Regions from separate parts of the Streptomyces sp. TLI_146 genome, predicted to be linked through region 2. Evidence: riboswitches for the same ligand, from Rfam matches in the RefSeq annotation. Region 2 holds a riboswitch; each other region holds the start of a gene.
The links. Region 2 has a riboswitch for thiamine pyrophosphate ahead of BX283_RS28945 (thiamine ABC transporter substrate binding subunit). Riboswitches for the same ligand answer to the same signal wherever they lie in the genome.
Positions count from the first base shown of each region.

Region 1 (6,365 bases), 3.4 Mb from region 2:
CTTCTTGGCGTCGTCGGACTTCTCGCCGGTCACCTTGGGCACGGTGATCATCCGGGGGCCCTTGGAGACGGTGAGCGTGACCGTGTCGCCCTTGGCGAGGCGGGCGCCCTCGGCCGCGGACTGGGCGGCGACGCTGCCCGCCTCCTGCGGCGAGTTGACCTGCTCGGGCGCGATCCGGACCTCAAGGCCCGCGTCCTTCAGGGAGGAGGTGGCGTCCTCCACCGAGTCCCCGACGACGCCGGGGACCTCGACCGGGGCGCCCTTGCTGACGACGAGGGCGACCGCGGTGTCCGCGCGGCGCGGGGCGCCCGCGGCCGGGTCGGTGCTGACGACCGAGCCCTGCTCGACGTCCTCGTTGAACGTCTCGGTGACCGCGCCCGGCGTCAGACCCGCGTCGGCCAGCGCCTTCTTGGCATCGTCCAGCGGCTTGCCGGTGACGTCGGGGACCTTGACCATCTCGGGGCCGCGCGAGACCACGACGGTCACCGAGGCGTTGCCGCGCACGCGCGCGCCTGTCTCCGGGTCCGTCTGGATCACCGTGCCGCGCTTGACCGTGTCGCTGTAGCGGCGGTCGACCTTCTTCACCGAGAGGCCCGCGTCCTCCAGCCGCTTCTTGGCGGCGCTCTCGCTCTGCCCGATGACGGCCGGGACGTGCGTGAACTGGCCGGAGTTGATGTACCAGACCCCGGCGCCGACCCCCAGGACCAGCAGGACGGCGGCGAGGGCCGCGATCAGGCCGCGCCGCCCGTTCAGGACGAGGCGGGTCCGTCCGCCGCGCGCGCGTGCCGGGGCGGGCCCGGGCGGCGGCATGGTCAAGCGGCTGGTGCGGTTGACGGCGTCCTGCTCGGCCGGGAGCGGGGCGGCCGCCGTGGGGGCGCTGCCCCGGGGCGGGGTCGCCACCGCGCGCGGTATGACGCTCGTACGGTCCTCCGAGCTGGAGGTCCCGGCCGCGGGCACGGCTTGCGGGGGCACCGCGTCCAGCTGCGCGTCGTCGAGCGCGGCACGGGCCTCGCGGGCCTGCGCGAGCAGGCCCACCGCGTCGTACGGCCGCACGTCGGGATTGCGGGCGGTGGCCGACGCCACCAGCTCGTCCAGCTCGACGGCGAGGCCGGGCACGGCGGCGGACGGCGCGGGCACGCCCTCGTGGAGGTGGGCGTAGAGGATCTGGGCGGCGTTCTCCCCGGAGTGCGGCTTGGCACCGGTGAGCATCTCGTACAGCACGACACCGCACGCGTAGACGTCCGCGCGGGTGTCGGCGGTGCCCTGCTCGATCTGCTCGGGGGCGAGGTACGAGACGGTGCCGAGGACGCTGCCGGTGGTGCTGGTGACCGCGTCCACCGCCCGGACCAGGCCGAAGTCGGCGACCTTGACCCGGCCGTCGTCCCCTATCAGGACGTTCTCCGGCTTCATGTCCCGGTGGACGAAACCGGCGCGGTGCGCGGCGCCGAGGGCGGCGAGCACCGGCTCCAGGATGTCCAGGGCGGCGCGGGGCTGGAGGGCGCCGCGCTCGCGCAGCACGTCGCGCAGGGTGCAGCCCGCCACGTACTCCATCGCCAGGTAGACGTATCCGCCGTCGGTGCCCTGGTCGAAGACGCCGACCACGTTCGGGTGGGCGAGCCGGGCGACGGACTTGGCCTCGCGGATGAACCGCTCCACGAACGAGCCGTCGGCGGCGAGCGCCGGGTGCATCACCTTGAGGGCGAGCACCCGGTCGAGCCGGGTGTCGACGGCCCGGTAGACCGTGGCCATACCGCCGACGGCGATGCGCGCCTCGACGCGGTAGCGGCCGTCGAGCACCTGCCCGACGAGGGGGTCCTGAAGGGTCGTATCCACGGAGCAGAGTCTACGAGCGCCCAAGGACACCCCTCCCGCCCCGGGGGATCCCGGGGCGGGACTGAAGCGGAGCTGTGACGCGACGGGCCCCTTGCGGTGTCCTTGCCGCGGCCCGGTGGGCAGCTGGTCGCGCAGTTCCCCGCGCCCCTTTCAGGCCCCGTCTTTGTCTGCGGCCCGGTGGCGGGTTGCTCGCGCAGTTCCCCGCGCCCCTCAAAGCCAGGTGGCCGAGCTGGGTTCTCCGGCTGCGGCCGACTACCCAAGGGGCGCGGGGAACTGCGCGACCAGCCCGCCACCGGCCCGCAGACGACGTACGGCCCCGTCTCCCCGGCGGAGCCGCCCCGCGTTCAGAACGCCGGACGTTCCGGATCCAGGGCCGCGCGGCCCTCCACAGGGGAGGACGCCTCGGCGAAGTGGCGGCGGGGGATCCGCCCCGCCCGGTACGCCAGGCGCCCCGCGTCCACCGCGTGCCGCATCGCCTCCGCCATCAGCACCGGCTCCTGCGCGCGCGTGACCGCCGAGGCGAGCATCACCGCCGAGCAGCCCAGCTCCATCGCCAGCGCCACGTCGGAGGCCGTGCCCGCGCCCGCGTCGAGGACGACCGGGACGGTGGCGCGGTCCACGATCAGCTCGAAGTTGTGCGGGTTGCGGATGCCGAGCCCGGAGCCGATGGGCGAGCCGAGCGGCATGATCGCCGCGCACCCCACGTCCTCCAGCTTCCGGGCGAGCACCGGGTCGTCGTTGGTGTACGGCAGCACCGTGAAACCGTCGTCGACCAGCACTTCCGCCGCGTCCAGCAGCTCGATCGGGTCGGGCAGCAGGGTGCGCTCGTCGGCGACCACCTCCAGCTTGACCCAGTCCGTGCCGAGCGCCTCGCGCGCGAGGCGGGCCGTCAGCACGGCCTCCCCGGCGGTGAAGCAGCCCGCCGTGTTCGGCAGCACACCGATGTCCAGCTTCTCCAGGACGGACAGGACCGAGCCCTGAACGGTCGGGTCGAGGCGGCGCATCGCGACGGTCGTGAGCTCCGTGCCGGAGGCGGCCAGCGAGCGCTCCAGGACGTCCAGGCTCGGCGCCCCGCCGGTGCCCATGATCAGCCGCGAGGTGAAGGTCGTACCACCGAGGGTGAACAGGTCGTCGGCCATGGCTTAGCCTCCCTGGACGGCGGTCAGGACCTCGACGCGGTCGCCGTCGCCGAGCGTGGTGCGCGGCCATTCGCCGCGCGGTACGACCGTCTCGTTGACGGCGGCGGCGACGCCCGAGGGCGCCGGGGTCAGGGTGGCGACGAGGACGTCGAGCGTGGTGCCCGCGGCGAGGTCGCGCACCTCGCCGTTGACGGAGACGGTCGTCGAGGAGACGGTCATGCGGTCAGCTCCTGCGGTACGGACTCCACCGGGGCGGAGGTGAAGCGGCGGGGGGTGAAGGGGCGTGCCTCGGCGGGCAGTTCGCCGGTGGCCAGCGCGTGCGCCAGCGCGTCGCCGGTGACGGGGGTGAGCAGCACCCCGTTGCGGTAGTGGCCGGTGGCCAGGTGCAGGCCGGGCAGGGCGGTGGGGCCGAGCAGCGGCGCGTTGTCGGGGGAGCCGGGGCGCAGCCCGGCGCGGGTCTCGGTGAGCGCCAGTTCGGTGATGCCGGGCACCAGCTCGTGCGCGTCGCGCAGCAGCTCGTAGACGCCGCCCGCGGTGACCGTGGTGTCCCAGCCCAGCTCCTCGCTGGTGGCGCCGACGACGAGCTCACCGTCGGCGCGCGGCACCAGGTAGACGTGGCTGCCGCGGACCACCGCGCGGACCGTCCGGGACAGGAACGGCGCGTACGCGGGCGGCACGGTCAGCCGCAGCACCTGGCCCTTGACCGGGCGCACCGGCGGCCGCAGCTCGTCCGGGACCCCGGCGAGCCGGCCGCTGAGGCTGCCGCCCGCGAGGACGACCTGATCGGCGGAGAGCTCGGTGCCGTCGGCGAGGACGGCCCCCGCGGCCCGCTCGCGTACCACCGAGAGCCGTTCGGCCCAGCCCCGGTGGAACACCACCCCGGCCCGCTCGCACGCCGTCAGAAGGGCCTTGGCGAGGCGTCGCGGGTCGATCTGGTGGTCGCCGTCGACCCGCAGCCCGCCGCGCACCCCGGGCGCCAGCATCGGTTCCAGGCGGCGGCACTCGCGCCCGGTCAGCCACTGGGAGTCGAGCCCCGAGCGCTGCTGGAGGGCGTGCAGGTCGCGCAGATGGGCGCGGTCGTCGGCGTCCAGGGCGACCGCCAGGGTGCCGCAGGCGCGGTAGCCGGTGCCGACGCCGCTCGCCTGCTCCAGCTCGGCCACGAAGTCCGGGTAGCGCCGGGCGGAGGCCAGGTTGAGGCCGAGCAGGGTCTCCTCGCCGTAGTGGAGCTCGGTGACGGCGGCGAGCATGCCGGCCGCGACCTGTGCGGCGCCGCCGCCGGGCGCGGGGTCGGCGAGCGCGGTGCGCAGACCGCGCTGCGCCGCGCGCCAGGCCGTGACGAGGCCGATGATTCCGCCCCCCACGACCAGTACGTCCGACCCGTGGGGAACTGCCCCGTTTCGGGATGCATGCATGGGCGTCCAGCCCCTCCCTTCGCCGGCATGACCCGGATCAGGTTCGTACGGTCGGAGGCCGCTGCAGCCTCCCTCTCAGCCCGGTGCGTCCGGGCTCCCGCGAGTGCTTGTACGTGCGTCAGGCTAACGCCTGACCGGTTTCCTGACGAACTGTCAGATGTTTATGGTGATCGGGTGAGCGAAAAGCAGACGCATTCGGAACAGCGCCACGTCGTGGTCGTCGGCGCGGGCATGGCCGGGGTCCAGACCGCGGTGGCCCTGCGCGAACAGGGCTTCCCCGGCCGGATCACCCTCATCGGCGCCGAGCCCCACCGGCCGTACGACCGGCCCCCGCTCTCCAAGGCGGTGCTGCTCGGCAAGGCCGAGGGCTCCGCCTTCGAGGTGGACTTCGAGGGCCTCGGCGTCGACCTGCGCCTGGGCGAGACCGTCACGGACGTACGCGCGCGTGAGCACGAGATCGACACCACCTCCGGGCCCGTCCCCTACGACGCGCTGGTCATCGCCTCCGGCGCGGAGCCGATCACGCTGCCCGGCATGGACCGCGGCGGTCCGCGCGACGCGCGGTCGGGCGAGGGCGGTGGCGGGCAGCTGCCCGACGTCCATCTGCTGCGCACCCTCGACGACGCCGGGCGGCTGCGCGCGGTGCTCAGCGCCCAGCTCCGCGTCGTGGTCGTCGGGGCGGGCTGGATCGGGGCGGAGTTCGCCACGGCCGCGCGCGAGGCGGGCTGCGCGGTCACCGTCGTGGAGGCCGCGGAGCGCCCGCTGGCGGGCGCGCTGCCCGCCGAGGTCACCGAACCGATGGCCGGCTGGTACGCGGAGAGCGGCGCCGAACTGCTCACCCACGCGCGCGTGGCGTCCGTCGAGCCCGGAGCCGTCGTCCTGGCGGACGGCCGCCGCGTTCCGGCCGACGCGGTCGTCGTCGGCATCGGCGCCCGGCCCACCACCGACTGGCTGGCGAACACCGGCATCGAGCGCGGGGCGGAGGGCGCGGTCACGGCCGACGACCGGCTGCGCACCTCGCTCCCGGACGTCTACGCGGTCGGGGACTGCGCCTCCTTCCCTTCGGGAAGGTACGGGGAGCGGCTGCTCATCCACCACTGGGACAACGCCCTCCAGGGGCCGCGCACGGTGGCGGCGGACATCGTCGGCGAGGCGGTGCGCCCGTACGACCCGGTGCCGTACTTCTGGTCCGAGCAGTTCGGCAGGTTCGTGCAGTACGTCGGCCACCACCGCGGCGCCGACCGGCTGCTGTGGCGGGGCGACCCGGCGGGCGCCGCCTGGTCGGTCTGCTGGCTGCGCGAGGGCCGGCTCGTCGCCCTCCTGGCCGTCGGCCGACCGCGCGATCTGGCGCAGGGCCGCAAGCTCATCGAGGCAGGTGCGACGCTGGATCCGGTCCGCGCCGCCGACCCGTCCGTCCCCCTCAAGGCGGCAGTCGGCTGAGCTCCGGCTACCGAGTGTCAGTCCGGGATGGCACGCTTGTCCCGTGACCGAGATTGACGCGAAAACCGATGCACTCGTCCCCGCCTGGCTCCACCTTCCCGACATCGCCGAAATGCTCGATGTCGAGGTGACCCGTGTGCGGCAGCTGGTCAAGGAGGGCCAGCTCATCGCCGTACGCCGCGGTGAGAACCGGACGCTGCAGGTGCCCGCCGCCTTCATCGACGGCGACAAGGTCGTGAAGGGCCTCGCCGGCACCCTCACGCTCCTGCGGGACGACGGCTACTCCGACGAAGAGATGCTGGAGTGGCTCTTCACCTCCGACCCGACCCTGCCCGGCACCCCCGCGCAGGCCCTGAGCGAGAATCGCGGCACGGAGGTGAAGCGTCGCGCCCAGGCGCTCGCCGTCTGACCTGATCGCCTACAGGTGGGGCGCGGACCGGGAGACCGGCCCGCGCCCGACCGCACCCAACGGGGGACTTCATGCCCACGGCCCGTGAGCAGCTCGCCGACGCCCGGCTCTACCTCTGCACGGACGCGCGCA
Region 1 covers NZ_PJMX01000001.1:3,065,266-3,071,630, reverse strand. The annotation lists gene pknB (Stk1 family PASTA domain-containing Ser/Thr kinase) at 1-1,833, opposite strand, end outside; gene BX283_RS13980 (thiazole synthase) at 2,178-2,972, opposite strand; gene thiS (sulfur carrier protein ThiS) at 2,976-3,191, opposite strand; gene thiO (glycine oxidase ThiO) at 3,188-4,384, opposite strand; TPP riboswitch at 4,382-4,495, opposite strand; gene BX283_RS13965 (NAD(P)/FAD-dependent oxidoreductase) at 4,559-5,824, shown strand; gene BX283_RS13960 (Rv2175c family DNA-binding protein) at 5,868-6,233, shown strand; gene thiE (thiamine phosphate synthase) at 6,305-6,365, shown strand, end outside.
Region 1: linked by a shared signal. The riboswitch ahead of thiO (glycine oxidase ThiO) and the one ahead of BX283_RS28945 (thiamine ABC transporter substrate binding subunit) in region 2 are both predicted to bind thiamine pyrophosphate.

Region 2 (6,365 bases):
GCCGGACGCCCGCCGGACGGACCAGGAGGCGCACCGCACCCTGGGCCGACCCCGCCGGCACCGGCACCGAACCCCACTCCGTGGCCGCCACCTCCCCCGACACCACACCCGCGACCACGTTCTCGAACCCGAGGAAGCGCGCCACGAACTCGGAGGCCGGCTGCTGCCACACCTCCAGCGGCGTACCGGTCTGCGCGATGCGGCCGTCCCGCATCACCACGACCCGGTCGGCGAGCGCGAACGCCTCGCCCTGGTCGTGCGTGACGGCCAGCACGGTCGTGCCCAACCGGCCGAACAAGGCGCGCAGTTCGACCACAAGCCGCTCCCGCAGCGTACGGTCCAGCTGCCCCAGCGGCTCGTCCAGCATCAGCAGCCGCGGCGACGGCGCGAGCGCGCGGGCGAGCGCGACGCGCTGCTGCTCGCCGCCGGAGAGCGCCGCGACCGCCCGCCGCCCGGCCCCCGGCAGCCCCACCAGCTCCAGCAGCTCCTCGACCCGCTCGGTCTGCCGGGCGCGCGGCATCCCGCGCATGCGCAGGCCGAAGGACACGTTCCCGGCCACGTCCCGCTGCGGGAACAGCTGGTGGTCCTGGAACATCAGGCCGACGCCCCGGCGGTGCACCGGCACCCCGCCCTGGTCGGCGCCGCCGAGCAGCACCCGCCCCGCGTCGACCGGCTGGAGCCCCGCGACCACCCGCAGCAGGGTGGACTTCCCGCTGCCGCTGGGTCCGAGCACGCACACCGTCTCGTGCTCGGCGACCTCCAGGTCGACCGCGTCGAGCGCGGCCCGCTCGCCGAACCGGACCGTCACCCCGTCGAGCTTGAGCATCAGAATTCTCCGGTCCGGTCCGTGGGGGTCCCCCCGACCGAGTTCGTTCGAGGTTGGGGGAGAATGCGTTCGAGGAGGAGCAGGGACACCGCGCACACCACCATCAGGATCGTGCTGAGTGCCATCGCCTGGCCGTAGTTGAGGTCCCCGGCCCGGCCGAGCAGCCGGGCCACCGCGACCGGCAGGGTGGGGCGGTCGGGGCGGGCGATGAACACGGTCGCGCCGAACTCGCCGAGCGAGACCGCGAACGCGAACCCCGCCGCGATCAGCAGCGCCCGCCGCACCAGCGGCAGGTCCACCTCCCGCCAGACCCGCAGCGGCGAGGCGCCGAGGACCGCGGCCGCCTCGCGCAGCCGCCCGTCGACCGCGCGCAGTACGGGAAGCATGGTCCGTACGACGAACGGCACCCCCACCAGTGCCTGGGCCAGCGGCACCAGGATCCAGGAGGTGCGCAGGTCCAGCGGCGGCCGGTCCAGGGTGATCAGGAAGCCGAAGCCGACTGTCACCGCCGACACTCCCAGCGGCAGCATCAGGAGCGCGTCGAAGCCCCTGACCAGGCGGCCTCCCCGCCGGGTGAGGGCCGCGGCCGCCAGAGCGCCGATGACCAGGGCGATCCCGGTCGCGGCCAGCGCGTACTGCACCGAGTTCCACACGGCTTCGAGCGGCGGCACCAGAAACGTTCCGCCCTCCCCCACCGACTGGAGGGAGCGGAAGTAGCCGAAGCCGTAGCCGTCGGGGGTGTCCAGGGAGCGGGCGACCAGCACGCCCAGCGGCAGCAGGATCAGTACGGCGATCACCGCGAGCACCGCCGCCAGCAGCGTCCACTGGCCCGCGCCGCGCGGGCGCCGCGCGGTCTGCGCGGGGTCGACGAGCTTCAGGGCGCTCTCGCGCCGCCGTACCGTCCAGGCGTGCACGGCGAGGACCGCGCCGACCGCCGCGAACTGGACGATCGTCAGGACCGCCGCGGTGGGCAGGTCGAGGAGTTCGGCGGTCTGGCGGTAGATCTCCACTTCGAGCGTGGAGAAGGTGGGGCCGCCGAGGATCTGGACGACGCCGAACGAGGTGAAGGTGAACAGGAAGACCATCAGCGCGGCCGCCGCCACGGCGGGCCCTAGCGCGGGCAGCGTGACCGTGCGCCAGGCCGCGAAGCGGGAGGCGCCGAGGACGCGGGCGGCCTCCTCCTGGCGCGGGTCGAGCTGCGCCCACAGGCCGCCGACGGTCCGTACGACGACCGCGTAGTTGAAGAAGACGTGCGCGAGCAGGATCGCCCACACCGTGGTGTCGAGCCGTACGCCCCACAGCTCGTCGAGGAGCCCGCCCCGGCCGAGCAGCGCGAGGAAGGCGGTGCCGACGACGACGGTGGGCAGCACGAAGGGGACCGTGACCACGGCCCGCAGCAGATTCCGTCCGGGGAAGTCGAGGCGTGCGAAGACGTACGCGCCGGGCAGTGCGATCAGCAGCGTGAGCGCGGTGGAGGCGAGCGCCTGCCAGGTGGTGAACCACAGGACGTGCCCGATGTCCGGCTCGGTGATCACCTCGCCGATCCGGCCGAGGTGCCAGACGCCGTCGACGCGCAGCCCGCGGCCGACGATCGCGGCCACGGGCCAGGCGAAGAAGAGCGCGAAGAACGCGAGCGGCAGCGCCATCAGGCCGAGCCGCACCGCGCTCTCGCGCACCTTCTTCGCGCGGGGCGTGCGGCTTACTTCAGCACGAGCGAGGACCACGTCTTGACCCACTGCTCACGGTTCTTGGAGATCTTCTCCGGAGCGACGTCGTGCGTCTCGGTGACCGTGGCGCCGAACTTGGTGAACAGCTCGGGCAGCTTGGCGTCCTTGACCACCGGGTTCACGAACATGTTGAGCGGCATGTCCTCCTGGAACTTCTTGGAGATCAGGAAGTCGAGGAGCGCCTTGCCGCCCGCCTCGTTCTTGGCGCCCTTGAGGAGCCCGGCGAACTCGGTCTGGCGGAAGCAGGTGCCGGTGGCGACGCCGGTGGGGGCCTCGGTGGGCTGCGGCTTGGCGTAGAGGACCTCGACGGGCGGGCTGGAGGCGTAGGACACGACCAGCGGGCGGTCCCCCTTGGCCTTCTGGCCGCCGGCCGAGCCGGAGAAGTCCTGGTTGTAGGCCTGCTCCCAGCCGTCGACGACCTTGACGCCGTTGTCCTTGAGCTTCTTCCAGTAGTCCTGCCACCCGTCGTCGCCGTACTGGGCGGCGCTGCCGAGCAGGAAGCCGAGGCCCGGCGAGGAGGTCGCCGCGTTCTCGGTGACCAGCAGGTTCTTGTACTCGGGCTTGATCAGGTCGGCGAAGGAGACCGGGGGCTTGAGCTTCTTGTCCGCGAAGTACTTCTTGTCGTAGTTGACGCAGATGTCGCCGGTGTCGATCGGCGTGACCCGGTGCTCGCCCTTGTCGAGCTGGACGGCCGCGGGGACGGCGGCCAGGCCCTTCGCCTCGTACGGGGTGAAGATGCCGTGGTCGAGGGCGCGCGAGAGCAGGGTGTTGTCGACGCCGAAGAACACGTCGCCGCGCGGGGAGCCCTTGGTGAGGATCTCCTGGTTGAGTGCCGCGCCCGCGTCGCCGCTCTTGAGGACCTTGACCGTGTAGCCGGTCCGCGCGGTGAACTCCTTGAGCACCGCGTCGGAGGCGGCGAACGAGTCGTGGCTGACCAGGGTGACGGTCTTGGACTTGGTGCCGCCGTCGGACTTCGCGGCGTCGTCGTCCTTGCCGCCGCACGCGGCGAGGGCACTGACGCCGAGGGCGGCGGCGAGCGCGCCGGCCGCCATCTTCTTCGTACTGCGCATGGTTGTGGATCCTCCTGGTGGGACCAGGAAGAGACGCGGCCCTGCCCGTACGACGGCGGGTCGTGCGGGCAGGGCGCAACAGCTTGAGTGATGACCGAACTTCCTACCCAGAATGACCTGGGCGAGGTTCAGAGGGTCTGCGACCTGACGGTGTCGCACTCTCAGCGCTGTGGCGCTCCCCTGTCGGAATATGCAGATTTCGATCCCAGACTACCTCTCGGACGCGGCGAGCTGTCCGCACGCTCCGTCGATCTCCTGGCCACGGGTGTCCCGGACGGTGACCGGCACGCCGTGGGCCGCGATGGCCTCGACGAACGCCTTCTCGTCCTCGGGGCGCGAGGCGGTCCACTTCGAGCCCGGCGTCGGGTTCAGCGGGATCAGGTTGACGTGGACGCGCTTGCCCTTGAGGAGGCGGCCGAGCAGGTCACCGCGCCAGGCCTGGTCGTTGATGTCGCGGATCAGCGCGTACTCGATCGAGATGCGGCGGCCGGACTTCTCCGCGTACTCCCACGCCGCGTCCAGGACCTCGCGGACCTTCCAGCGGGTGTTGACGGGCACGAGCGTGTCGCGCAGCTCGTCGTCCGGGGCGTGCAGCGACACGGCGAGGCGGCACTTGAAGCCCTCGTCGGCGAAGCGGTGCATGGCCGGGACCAGGCCCACGGTGGAGACGGTGATGCCGCGCTGGGACAGACCCAGGCCGTCGGGCTCGGGGTCGGTGAGGCGGCGGATGGCGCCGACGACCCGCTTGTAGTTGGCGAGCGGCTCGCCCATGCCCATGAAGACGATGTTCGACAGCCGGGCCGGGCCGCCGGGGACCTCGCCGTCGCGCAGGGCGCGCATGCCGTCGACGATCTGGTGCACGATCTCGGCGGTCGACAGGTTGCGGTCCAGGCCCGCCTGGCCGGTCGCGCAGAACGGGCAGTTCATGCCGCAGCCGGCCTGCGAGGAGATGCACATCGTCACCCGGTCGGGGTAGCGCATCAGGACCGACTCCACGAGCGTCCCGTCGTGCAGGCGCCACAGCGTCTTGCGAGTGGTGTCGTCGTCGCACGAGATGTGCCGCACCACCGACATCAGGTCCGGCAGCAGCTCCTCCTGGAGGCGGGTGCGCGCGGCGGCGGGGATGTCGGTCCACTGGGCCGGGTCGTGCGCGTACCGCGCGAAGTAGTGCTGCGAGAGCTGCTTGGCGCGGAACGGCTTCTCGCCGATCGCGGCGACAGCCTCTTTCCGCTCGGCGGGCGAGAGGTCGGCGAGGTGCCGCGGCGGCTTCTTGGCTCCGCGGGGGGCGACGAAAGTGAGTTCTCCGGGCTTCGGCATGGTCCCACCAGTGTCTCAGACATACGGAAAGGGGCTCGCCGTCCTGTGGACAACGAGCCCCCGACCGAGGAAACGGCAGGTCAGCGCCGGTTGGCGCGGCCGGTCAGCCGCCGCCGACGAAGGCGACCAGCAGCAGCCACACCACCGGCGCCGTAGGCAGCAGGGAGTCCAGGCGGTCCATGATCCCGCCGTGGCCGGGCAGCAGGGTGCCCATGTCCTTGATACCGAGGTCCCGCTTGATCATCGACTCGCCGAGGTCGCCGAGCGTGGCGCTCGCCGCGACCGCCAGGCCCAGCAGCAGGCCCTGCCACCACTGGCCGTCGTCGATGAGGAACTGCATGCACAGCGCGCCCGCCGCCATCGCGAACGTCACCGCGCCGACCAGGCCCTCACGGGTCTTGCCGGGGCTGATGCGCGGCGCCAGCTTCGTCTTGCCGAAGCGCCAGCCGATCGCGTACGCGCCGGTGTCGCTGACCACGGTCAGCAGCAGGAAGACGAACACCCGCCACGGCCCGTCGTCGGCGGTCAGCATCATCGCGACGAACGTGGCCAGGAACGGCACGTAGAACGCCGCGAAGACACCGGCGGTGACGTCCTTGAGATAGCCCTCGGGCTTCTCCGTCATCCGCCACACCAGCACCGCCAGCGACGTGAGCGCCATCGCCACCCACGCGCCGTCGGCACCGCGCGCGTAGCCGGCGACGACCATCGCCGCGCCGCCCACCGCGAGCGGCACCAGCGGCACCTTGATGCCCTTGCGCTCGTCGAGGCGGGAGGTCAGCTCCCACAGGCCGACGACGACCGCCACCGCGATCACACCGACGAAGACGGCCTTGACGACGAACAGCGACGCCAGGATCACCGCGCCGAGCCCGACACCGACCCCTATCGCGGCCCGCAGGTCGCGCCCCGCCCGCTTCTTCTCCGGCTGCGCGGGCCGCTGCGGCTGCTGCGGAGTCGAAGGTGGTACCGAGCTGGGCATGGGCTCCTGCGGCGTCTCTTCGCGGAACAGGGGACCGCTCACCCGAGCGGCCCCCCGGTCACGTTCTTCGCGGTCTGCGATGCCGGTGCCCGTATCGGTCACGACGGGCATCGGCTGCGTCTTGGACGGGGCGTCATACGCATCGTAGGCAGCCCCCGCCGAAGGCACCTCCTGGGAAGGCCCCTGGTCGGGTGGCCCCCAGTGCTCGGGTCGCGGCGGAGCCCCCCAGGAAGAGTCGTTCATCAGACCTCGAGCAGCTCTGCTTCCTTGTGCTTGAGCAGCTCGTCCACCTGCGCCACGTACTTCGCGGTGGTGTCGTCGAGCTCCTTCTCCGCACGGCGGACCTCGTCCTCGCCGGACTCCTTGTCCTTGACGAGCTTGTCGAGGGCGTCCTTGGCCTTGCGGCGCACGGAGCGGATCGACACCTTAGAGTCCTCGGCCTT
Region 2 covers NZ_PJMX01000001.1:6,452,950-6,459,314, reverse strand. The annotation lists gene BX283_RS28955 (ABC transporter ATP-binding protein) at 1-826, opposite strand, end outside; gene BX283_RS28950 (iron ABC transporter permease) at 826-2,472, opposite strand; gene BX283_RS28945 (thiamine ABC transporter substrate binding subunit) at 2,526-3,623, opposite strand; TPP riboswitch at 3,706-3,815, opposite strand; gene rlmN (23S rRNA (adenine(2503)-C(2))-methyltransferase RlmN) at 3,834-4,940, opposite strand; gene BX283_RS28935 (phosphatidate cytidylyltransferase) at 5,044-6,165, opposite strand; gene frr (ribosome recycling factor) at 6,165-6,365, opposite strand, start outside.

Region 3 (6,365 bases), 1.7 Mb from region 2:
GGCCGGCATAGGAGTACGGCTCAACACCGAGCAGTTGCGCACCATGGTGCTCAACGCCGGTGCTCTCGTCTCGGCGGCCGCGGCAGCCGAGTACGACCACTACGTCAGGGTGCGCGAGGAGTTGCGTGCGCCCGCCACCCCCGCGCTCACCTCGGAACGCGGCTCGGTGATGACGCCGCCGGTGGTCGACAGTCCGGATTCCACCTCGGGCGCGGGCGTCGGCGCGGTCGTCGCGGTGCTGGCGCCCGTCCTCTCCGGGACCGCCGCCGCCATCTTCCTGCTGGTGGGCTACATCCTGAAGATGCTCAACCCCGAGCCCGCCTTCGCCGACACTTTACTGACGGCCGGCTGGTTCTTCGGGGCGCTCACCGCGGCCGCGATACTCGCCGCGGCGATCAGCCTCCTGCTCACCGCGATCCGCAACGGCGCCACCCAGGTCGTCGCCGAACCGGAGGAGAACGAGGTGGGCGACGAGAGAGCCCAGGAGGTCTCCCGGGCCCGTGAGGCCTGGCGTCACGCCCTGATGGAGCGGGGCATCTACCCGTTCCTGCGCGAGGCGCTGGCCGACCCGGGCTCCGGTCCGGGTGCGCCCAGGCGCCGCTCGACGGGCCGGATACCGAGCCTGGGCTACGACCGGCCCGACTTCGACAGTCCGGGTGACTCGCCCACGGGGACCCGGCCCAGCTTCACCAGTCCGGACTTCACCAGTCCCGACTTCGGGGGCCCCGAACACCAGCCGGAGTAACCGGCGCTTCGGGGCGCCCGTTTCACGTGAAACCACCCGGGTCCCGGGTACACCTTCGTTTCACGTGAAACCACGGCCTTCTCGAAGGCCGCGCATGTTTCACGTGAAACAGGGATCGCTGTTTCACGTGAAACATCGGTACGCGTACGTCACTCCGCGATCGGCAGATAGACGCGGTTGCCCGCTGCGGCGAACTCCGCGGACTTCTCCGCCATTCCGGCCTCGATGTCCCCTGCCGCCAGGTCCCCGCCGTGCTCGCGGCGGATGTCCTGCGAGATCTTCATCGAGCAGAACTTCGGCCCGCACATCGAGCAGAAGTGAGCGGTCTTCGCCGGCTCGGCGGGCAGCGTCTCGTCGTGGAACTCCCGGGCGGTGTCCGGGTCGAGGGCCAGATTGAACTGGTCCTCCCAGCGGAACTCGAAGCGGGCATCCGAGAGGGCGTCGTCCCACTCCTGTGCGCCCGGGTGCCCCTTGGCGAGGTCGGCCGCGTGCGCCGCGATCTTGTAGGTGATGACGCCCGTCTTCACGTCGTCGCGGTTCGGCAGGCCCAGGTGCTCCTTGGGCGTGACGTAGCAGAGCATCGCGGTACCCCACCAGGCGATCATCGCCGCGCCGATGCCGGAGGTGATGTGGTCGTACGCCGGGGCGACGTCGGTGGTCAGCGGGCCGAGCGTGTAGAACGGCGCCTCCTCGCAGATCTCCTGCTGGAGGTCGATGTTCTCCTTGATCTTGTGCATCGGGACGTGGCCCGGGCCCTCGATCATCGTCTGGACGTTGTGGCGCTTGGCGATCGTGTTGAGCTCGCCGAGCGTGCGCAGCTCGGCGAACTGCGCCTCGTCGTTGGCGTCCGCGATGGAGCCCGGGCGCAGCCCGTCGCCCAGGGAGTACGTCACGTCGTACGCGGCGAGGATCTCGCAGAGCTCCTCGAAGTTCTCGTACAGGAACGACTCCTTGTGGTGCGCGAGGCACCAGGCGGCCATGATCGAGCCGCCGCGCGAGACGATGCCGGTCTTGCGGCGGGCGGTGAGCGGCACGTACCGCAGGAGCACGCCCGCGTGGACCGTCATGTAGTCGACGCCCTGCTCGGCCTGTTCGATGACCGTGTCCTTGTAGATGTCCCAGGTCAGCTCCTCGGCGCGGCCGTCGACCTTCTCCAGCGCCTGGTAGAGCGGAACGGTGCCGATCGGGACGGGGGAGTTGCGCAGCACCCACTCGCGGGTGGTGTGGATGTTGCGGCCGGTGGAGAGGTCCATGACCGTGTCGGCGCCCCAGCGGGTGGCCCAGGTCATCTTGTCGACCTCCTCCTCGATGGAGGAGGTGACGGCGGAGTTGCCGATGTTGGCGTTGACCTTCACCAGGAACCGCTTGCCGATGATCATCGGCTCGATCTCGGGGTGGTTGACGTTGGCGGGCAGCACCGCGCGCCCGGCCGCGATCTCCTCGCGGACGACCTCGGGGGAGACGTTCTCGCGGATCGCGACGTACTCCATCTCCGGGGTGATCTCGCCCCGGCGGGCGTACGCGAGCTGGGTGACGGCCTGGCCGCCGCGGCCGCGGCGCGGCTGGCGCGGGCGGCCCGGGAACACCGCGTCGAGGTTCTTCAGTCCGCCGCGCGGCGAGGTGTGCTTGATGCCGTCGTCCTCGGGGCGGACCGGGCGGCCCGCGTACTCCTCGGTGTCCCCGCGCGCGATGATCCAGTTCTCCCGGAGCGGCGCGAGACCTCGGCGGACGTCCGTCTCGATGTTCGGGTCGGTGTACGGCCCGGACGTGTCGTACAGCGTGACGTCCTTGCCGTTGGTGAGGTGCACCTGTCGGACCGGGACCCGGAGGTCGGGGCGCGAGCCCTCGACGTATCCCTTGTGCCAGCCGATGGACTTCCCGGCCTCGCTCTGGTTCGAGGCAGGCGTGCGTGCATCCTGAATGGTCATGAGACCTACTCCCTACGCCGGCATTACCCGGTAACAGGTTCGGCGGTCGGCGCAGCTGCTTCCGTACGGTTCGTACGGCTTTCAGCGCCCTCTCAGCCCGGTGCTCCGAGCTCCCGCGTGTGCAAAGGTGTCACCACGCTAGCGTCATCTCCAGCGCGCTGAACAGAGGGGCCCCGTCGTTCTTGCGATGATCGGGCGGTGACGTCAGCAGAGCAGCCCCCCGAAGACGCCCACGGACACCCGCACGGCCAGAGCCATGGGCACACCCACAGCCACGGTCCCGCGGCGCCGGTCTCGAAGCATCTCCGCAAGGTGATCGCCGCCGTGCTGATCCCGTTCTCCCTGGCGGTGCTCGTCGGCCTGGCCGTGCTGTGGCCCGGCGGGACGCCGTCGCACCAGCGCACCGGAGTCGGCTTCGACCGCCAGACCCAGCAAGCGAAGGTCACCGCCCTCCAGAAGGTCGACTGCAAGTCGGTCAACGCCGGTCAGACCCCGCCGAACGGCGACACCTCGCCCCCCGAGGGCCAGGACGCCAAGCGCTCCCGGCAGGGACTGTGCGCCAAGGCGACCATCGAAGTCACCAGCGGCAAGGAGAAGGGCCGCACCTTCACCGAGATCGTCCAGCCCGACGCCCCGCGCCAACTCCACAAGGGGCAGGGCGTGATCGTCGCGTACGCCCCCGACGCCCCGCACGACCTGCAGTATTCGGTGACCGATGTGAACCGGCGGCTCCCGATGGCGCTGCTCGCGGGCATCTTCGCGCTCGCGGTCGTGGTCGTCGGCCGGCTGCGCGGGGTGATGGCGCTGGTGGCGCTGGTCGTCTCGTTCGCCGTGCTGACGCTGTTCATCCTCCCGGCGATCCTCCAGGGCTCCAATCCGCTGCTGGTCGCGGTGGTCGGGTCGAGCGCGATCATGCTGATCGCGCTGTACATGTGCCACGGCCTGTCGGCGCGCACCTCGGTCGCGGTGCTCGGCACGCTGGTCTCGCTCGTCCTGATCGGACTGCTCGGGTCGCTGTTCATCGGCTGGGCCTCGCTGACCGGCAACACCGACGACAACACCGGTCTGATCCACGGGCTCTACCCGGAGATCGACATGTCCGGTCTGCTGCTAGCCGGAGTGATCATCGGCTCGCTCGGGGTGCTCGACGATGTGACGGTCACCCAGACGTCGGCGGTCTGGGAGCTCCACGAGGCCAATCCGACGATGGGTCCGCGCGGGCTGTACCGGGCGGGCATCCGCATCGGCCGCGACCACATCGCGTCGGTGGTCAACACGCTGGTCCTGGCGTACGCGGGCGCGGCGCTGCCGCTGTTGCTGCTGTTCTCGATCGCGCAGAGCAGCGTGGGGACGGTGGCCAACAGCGAGCTGGTCGCCGAGGAGATCGTCCGGACGCTGGTGGGCTCGATCGGCCTGGTGGCCTCGGTCCCGGTGACCACGGCGCTGGCGGCACTGGTGGTCTCGGCCGACCGCCAGGCCGCCGGGGCCCGTGGGCCGTTGCGGGGCGGGCGGGGCCGGCGCCGCAAGAAGTAGGCGGCGCTCAGCCCGCGTTCTGCTCCTCGGCCAGGATCCGCCCCAGCGCCTCGTCCAGGTGTCCGTCGAAGTCGCCGAGCGCGCGCTCCTGCCCCAGCGGTACGAGCCTGTCGGTGCGGTCGAGGAAGGCCACCAGCGGACCGGCCCCGGCCCGGAAGAGCGCCCGCTCGCCGCCCACCCGGAGGCGGATGTGGACGTCGGAGAGCTCCTCGGGGCGCGAGGGCGCGATGTGCACGTCCCCGTCGCCGGTGGGGGTGTTGATGCCGTCGAGCAGCAGTTCCCGCCCGAAGGTCCAGGCCACGGGTTCGTCGCCGGGCAGATGGAAGGTCATGCGGACCGCGTACGGATCGTCGGCGCGGTAGGTGAGCTCCACCGGGATCCTGAAGGAGAGCTCCTCGGAGACGAGGAAGCTCATCATGACCTCTGCCAGGACCTCACGCATCACGTACCCCGCTGTAGCTGAAATGGCCAGGAATGATCCCTCTGGCCTTCGTGACGCCATGGTGCTGTAAGTGGTAGCAGATCACAAGGAGTGAGTTTTCAGATACTGATAGAGAAGGCGAGGGAGCTGAGCAGTCTGCCGACCTCGCCGCGGAGTTGCTCGATCGCCGGAAGCAGGCGTTCTTGCTGGTGAAGCGGCAGGGAGATGGCCATCGTGGCGGCCCCGGAGCCCGCTGTGATCGGGATGGCCGCGCAGACCGTGCCCAGTGCGTACTCCTGTCGTTCGACGACCGGTTGCATACGCTCCGTAGCCGCGAGGCGGTCCAGAAGAGTCCGGCGGTCGCGTACGGAATAGGGCGTGACCGCGCGGACGGGGTGCCGGTCCAGGTGGTCCTCGCGGGCCTTCTCGTCGAGCTGGCTCAGCAGGCACTGGCCGATGGCGTGGGCGTGTCCGGTCTCCCGGAAATCGGCCCACTCCTCGACGGCCGGGACCGACGGCGTGTCGGCCACTCCGGCGATCTCGATCTCACCCTCGCGGTAGACCGCGAAGTAGACGGGGACCCCGATGGCGTCGCGCCACTCCGCGAGAGACCGGCTGATCTTGGTGCGACGATTCTGCAGCGCTCCGCCGTCCGCCAGCCGCTCGACCGCCTCGCCGAAGACGAACACCCCGTTCTCCCTGCGCAGATAGCCCTCGTGGGTGAGGGTGCGCAGCAGGTGGTACGCGGTCGGGAGCGGCAGCCCGGCCTCCCGGGCCAGCTGTTTGGCGGGAGCGCCGTCGACATGGGCGCCCACCGCCTCCAGCAGGCGCAGCGCCCGCTGGACGGAACCGATCAGGGTAGGGACACCGGCGTTCGCAGCCGTGGCCACAGGTCACCCCCAGGCGTGCTGACGGGCAAGGAGCCCGCCCGAGGCAGCAGAGGTTTTCACCATAACGGCCGCCTCTGGCGCCATGAGGGGTTCGGCCTTTCCATCCCTCAGCCGGGCTAATCCCGGGTCGTTCTGTACGAGCGCTGTGCCTTTGCGGACGGCGCCCGTACGAAATGCGCGCCGCCGCCTACCAGTCGCCGCGCGAGGACGACGAGGACATGAACCGCCGTACGACGTAGATGAGACCGCCGACCAGGGCCACGAAGATCAGCACCTTGAAGAGCAGGCCGAACAGGAAGCCCACCACGCTGGCGATGAGACCGCCGAATACGACCAGGGCGATGACGGGCACGGCGACCCACTTCACCCACCAGGGCATCCCCGCGAATATCTCCCGTGCGGCCATCGTCCATACCTCTTTCGTGCTCGTGATTCTCCTGGAGTCTCGGGCTGCTGCCTTCGACACCCTCGATGCTAGGTGCGCGGGGGCATCGAACGGGGGCCTCGCAGCCCTTGAACTCCCCTGACCGAACCCCTAGGGATACCCGGGGGCCGCCCTCAGCTCTCAGGGGGAGAGAACACGACCAGAACCCGCAGGTCCTCGGCGATGTGGTGGAACCGGTGGGCGACCCCGGCCGGCACGTAGACGACGCTGCCCCGCGCCACCTCGGTGGTCTCCAGGCCGACCGTGATCGACGCCCGGCCGCTCACCACGAAGTAGATCTCGTCCTGGGCATGCGGCTTCTGCGGGTCCTGATCGCCCGCGTCCAGCGCGTAGAGCCCGGCCGACATGTTCCTTTCCCGCAGAAACTGCAGGTACGCGCCGTCGTTGGCGGCGCGCTCCGCCT
Region 3 covers NZ_PJMX01000001.1:4,792,761-4,799,125, reverse strand. The annotation lists gene BX283_RS21555 (hypothetical protein) at 1-745, shown strand, start outside; gene thiC (phosphomethylpyrimidine synthase ThiC) at 895-2,673, opposite strand; TPP riboswitch at 2,666-2,800, opposite strand; gene BX283_RS21545 (YibE/F family protein) at 2,872-4,206, shown strand; gene BX283_RS21540 (SsgA family sporulation/cell division regulator) at 4,214-4,648, opposite strand; gene BX283_RS21535 (IclR family transcriptional regulator) at 4,747-5,517, opposite strand; gene BX283_RS21530 (DUF5326 family protein) at 5,705-5,923, opposite strand; gene BX283_RS21525 (cupin domain-containing protein) at 6,076-6,365, opposite strand, start outside.
Region 3: linked by a shared signal. The riboswitch ahead of thiC (phosphomethylpyrimidine synthase ThiC) and the one ahead of BX283_RS28945 (thiamine ABC transporter substrate binding subunit) in region 2 are both predicted to bind thiamine pyrophosphate.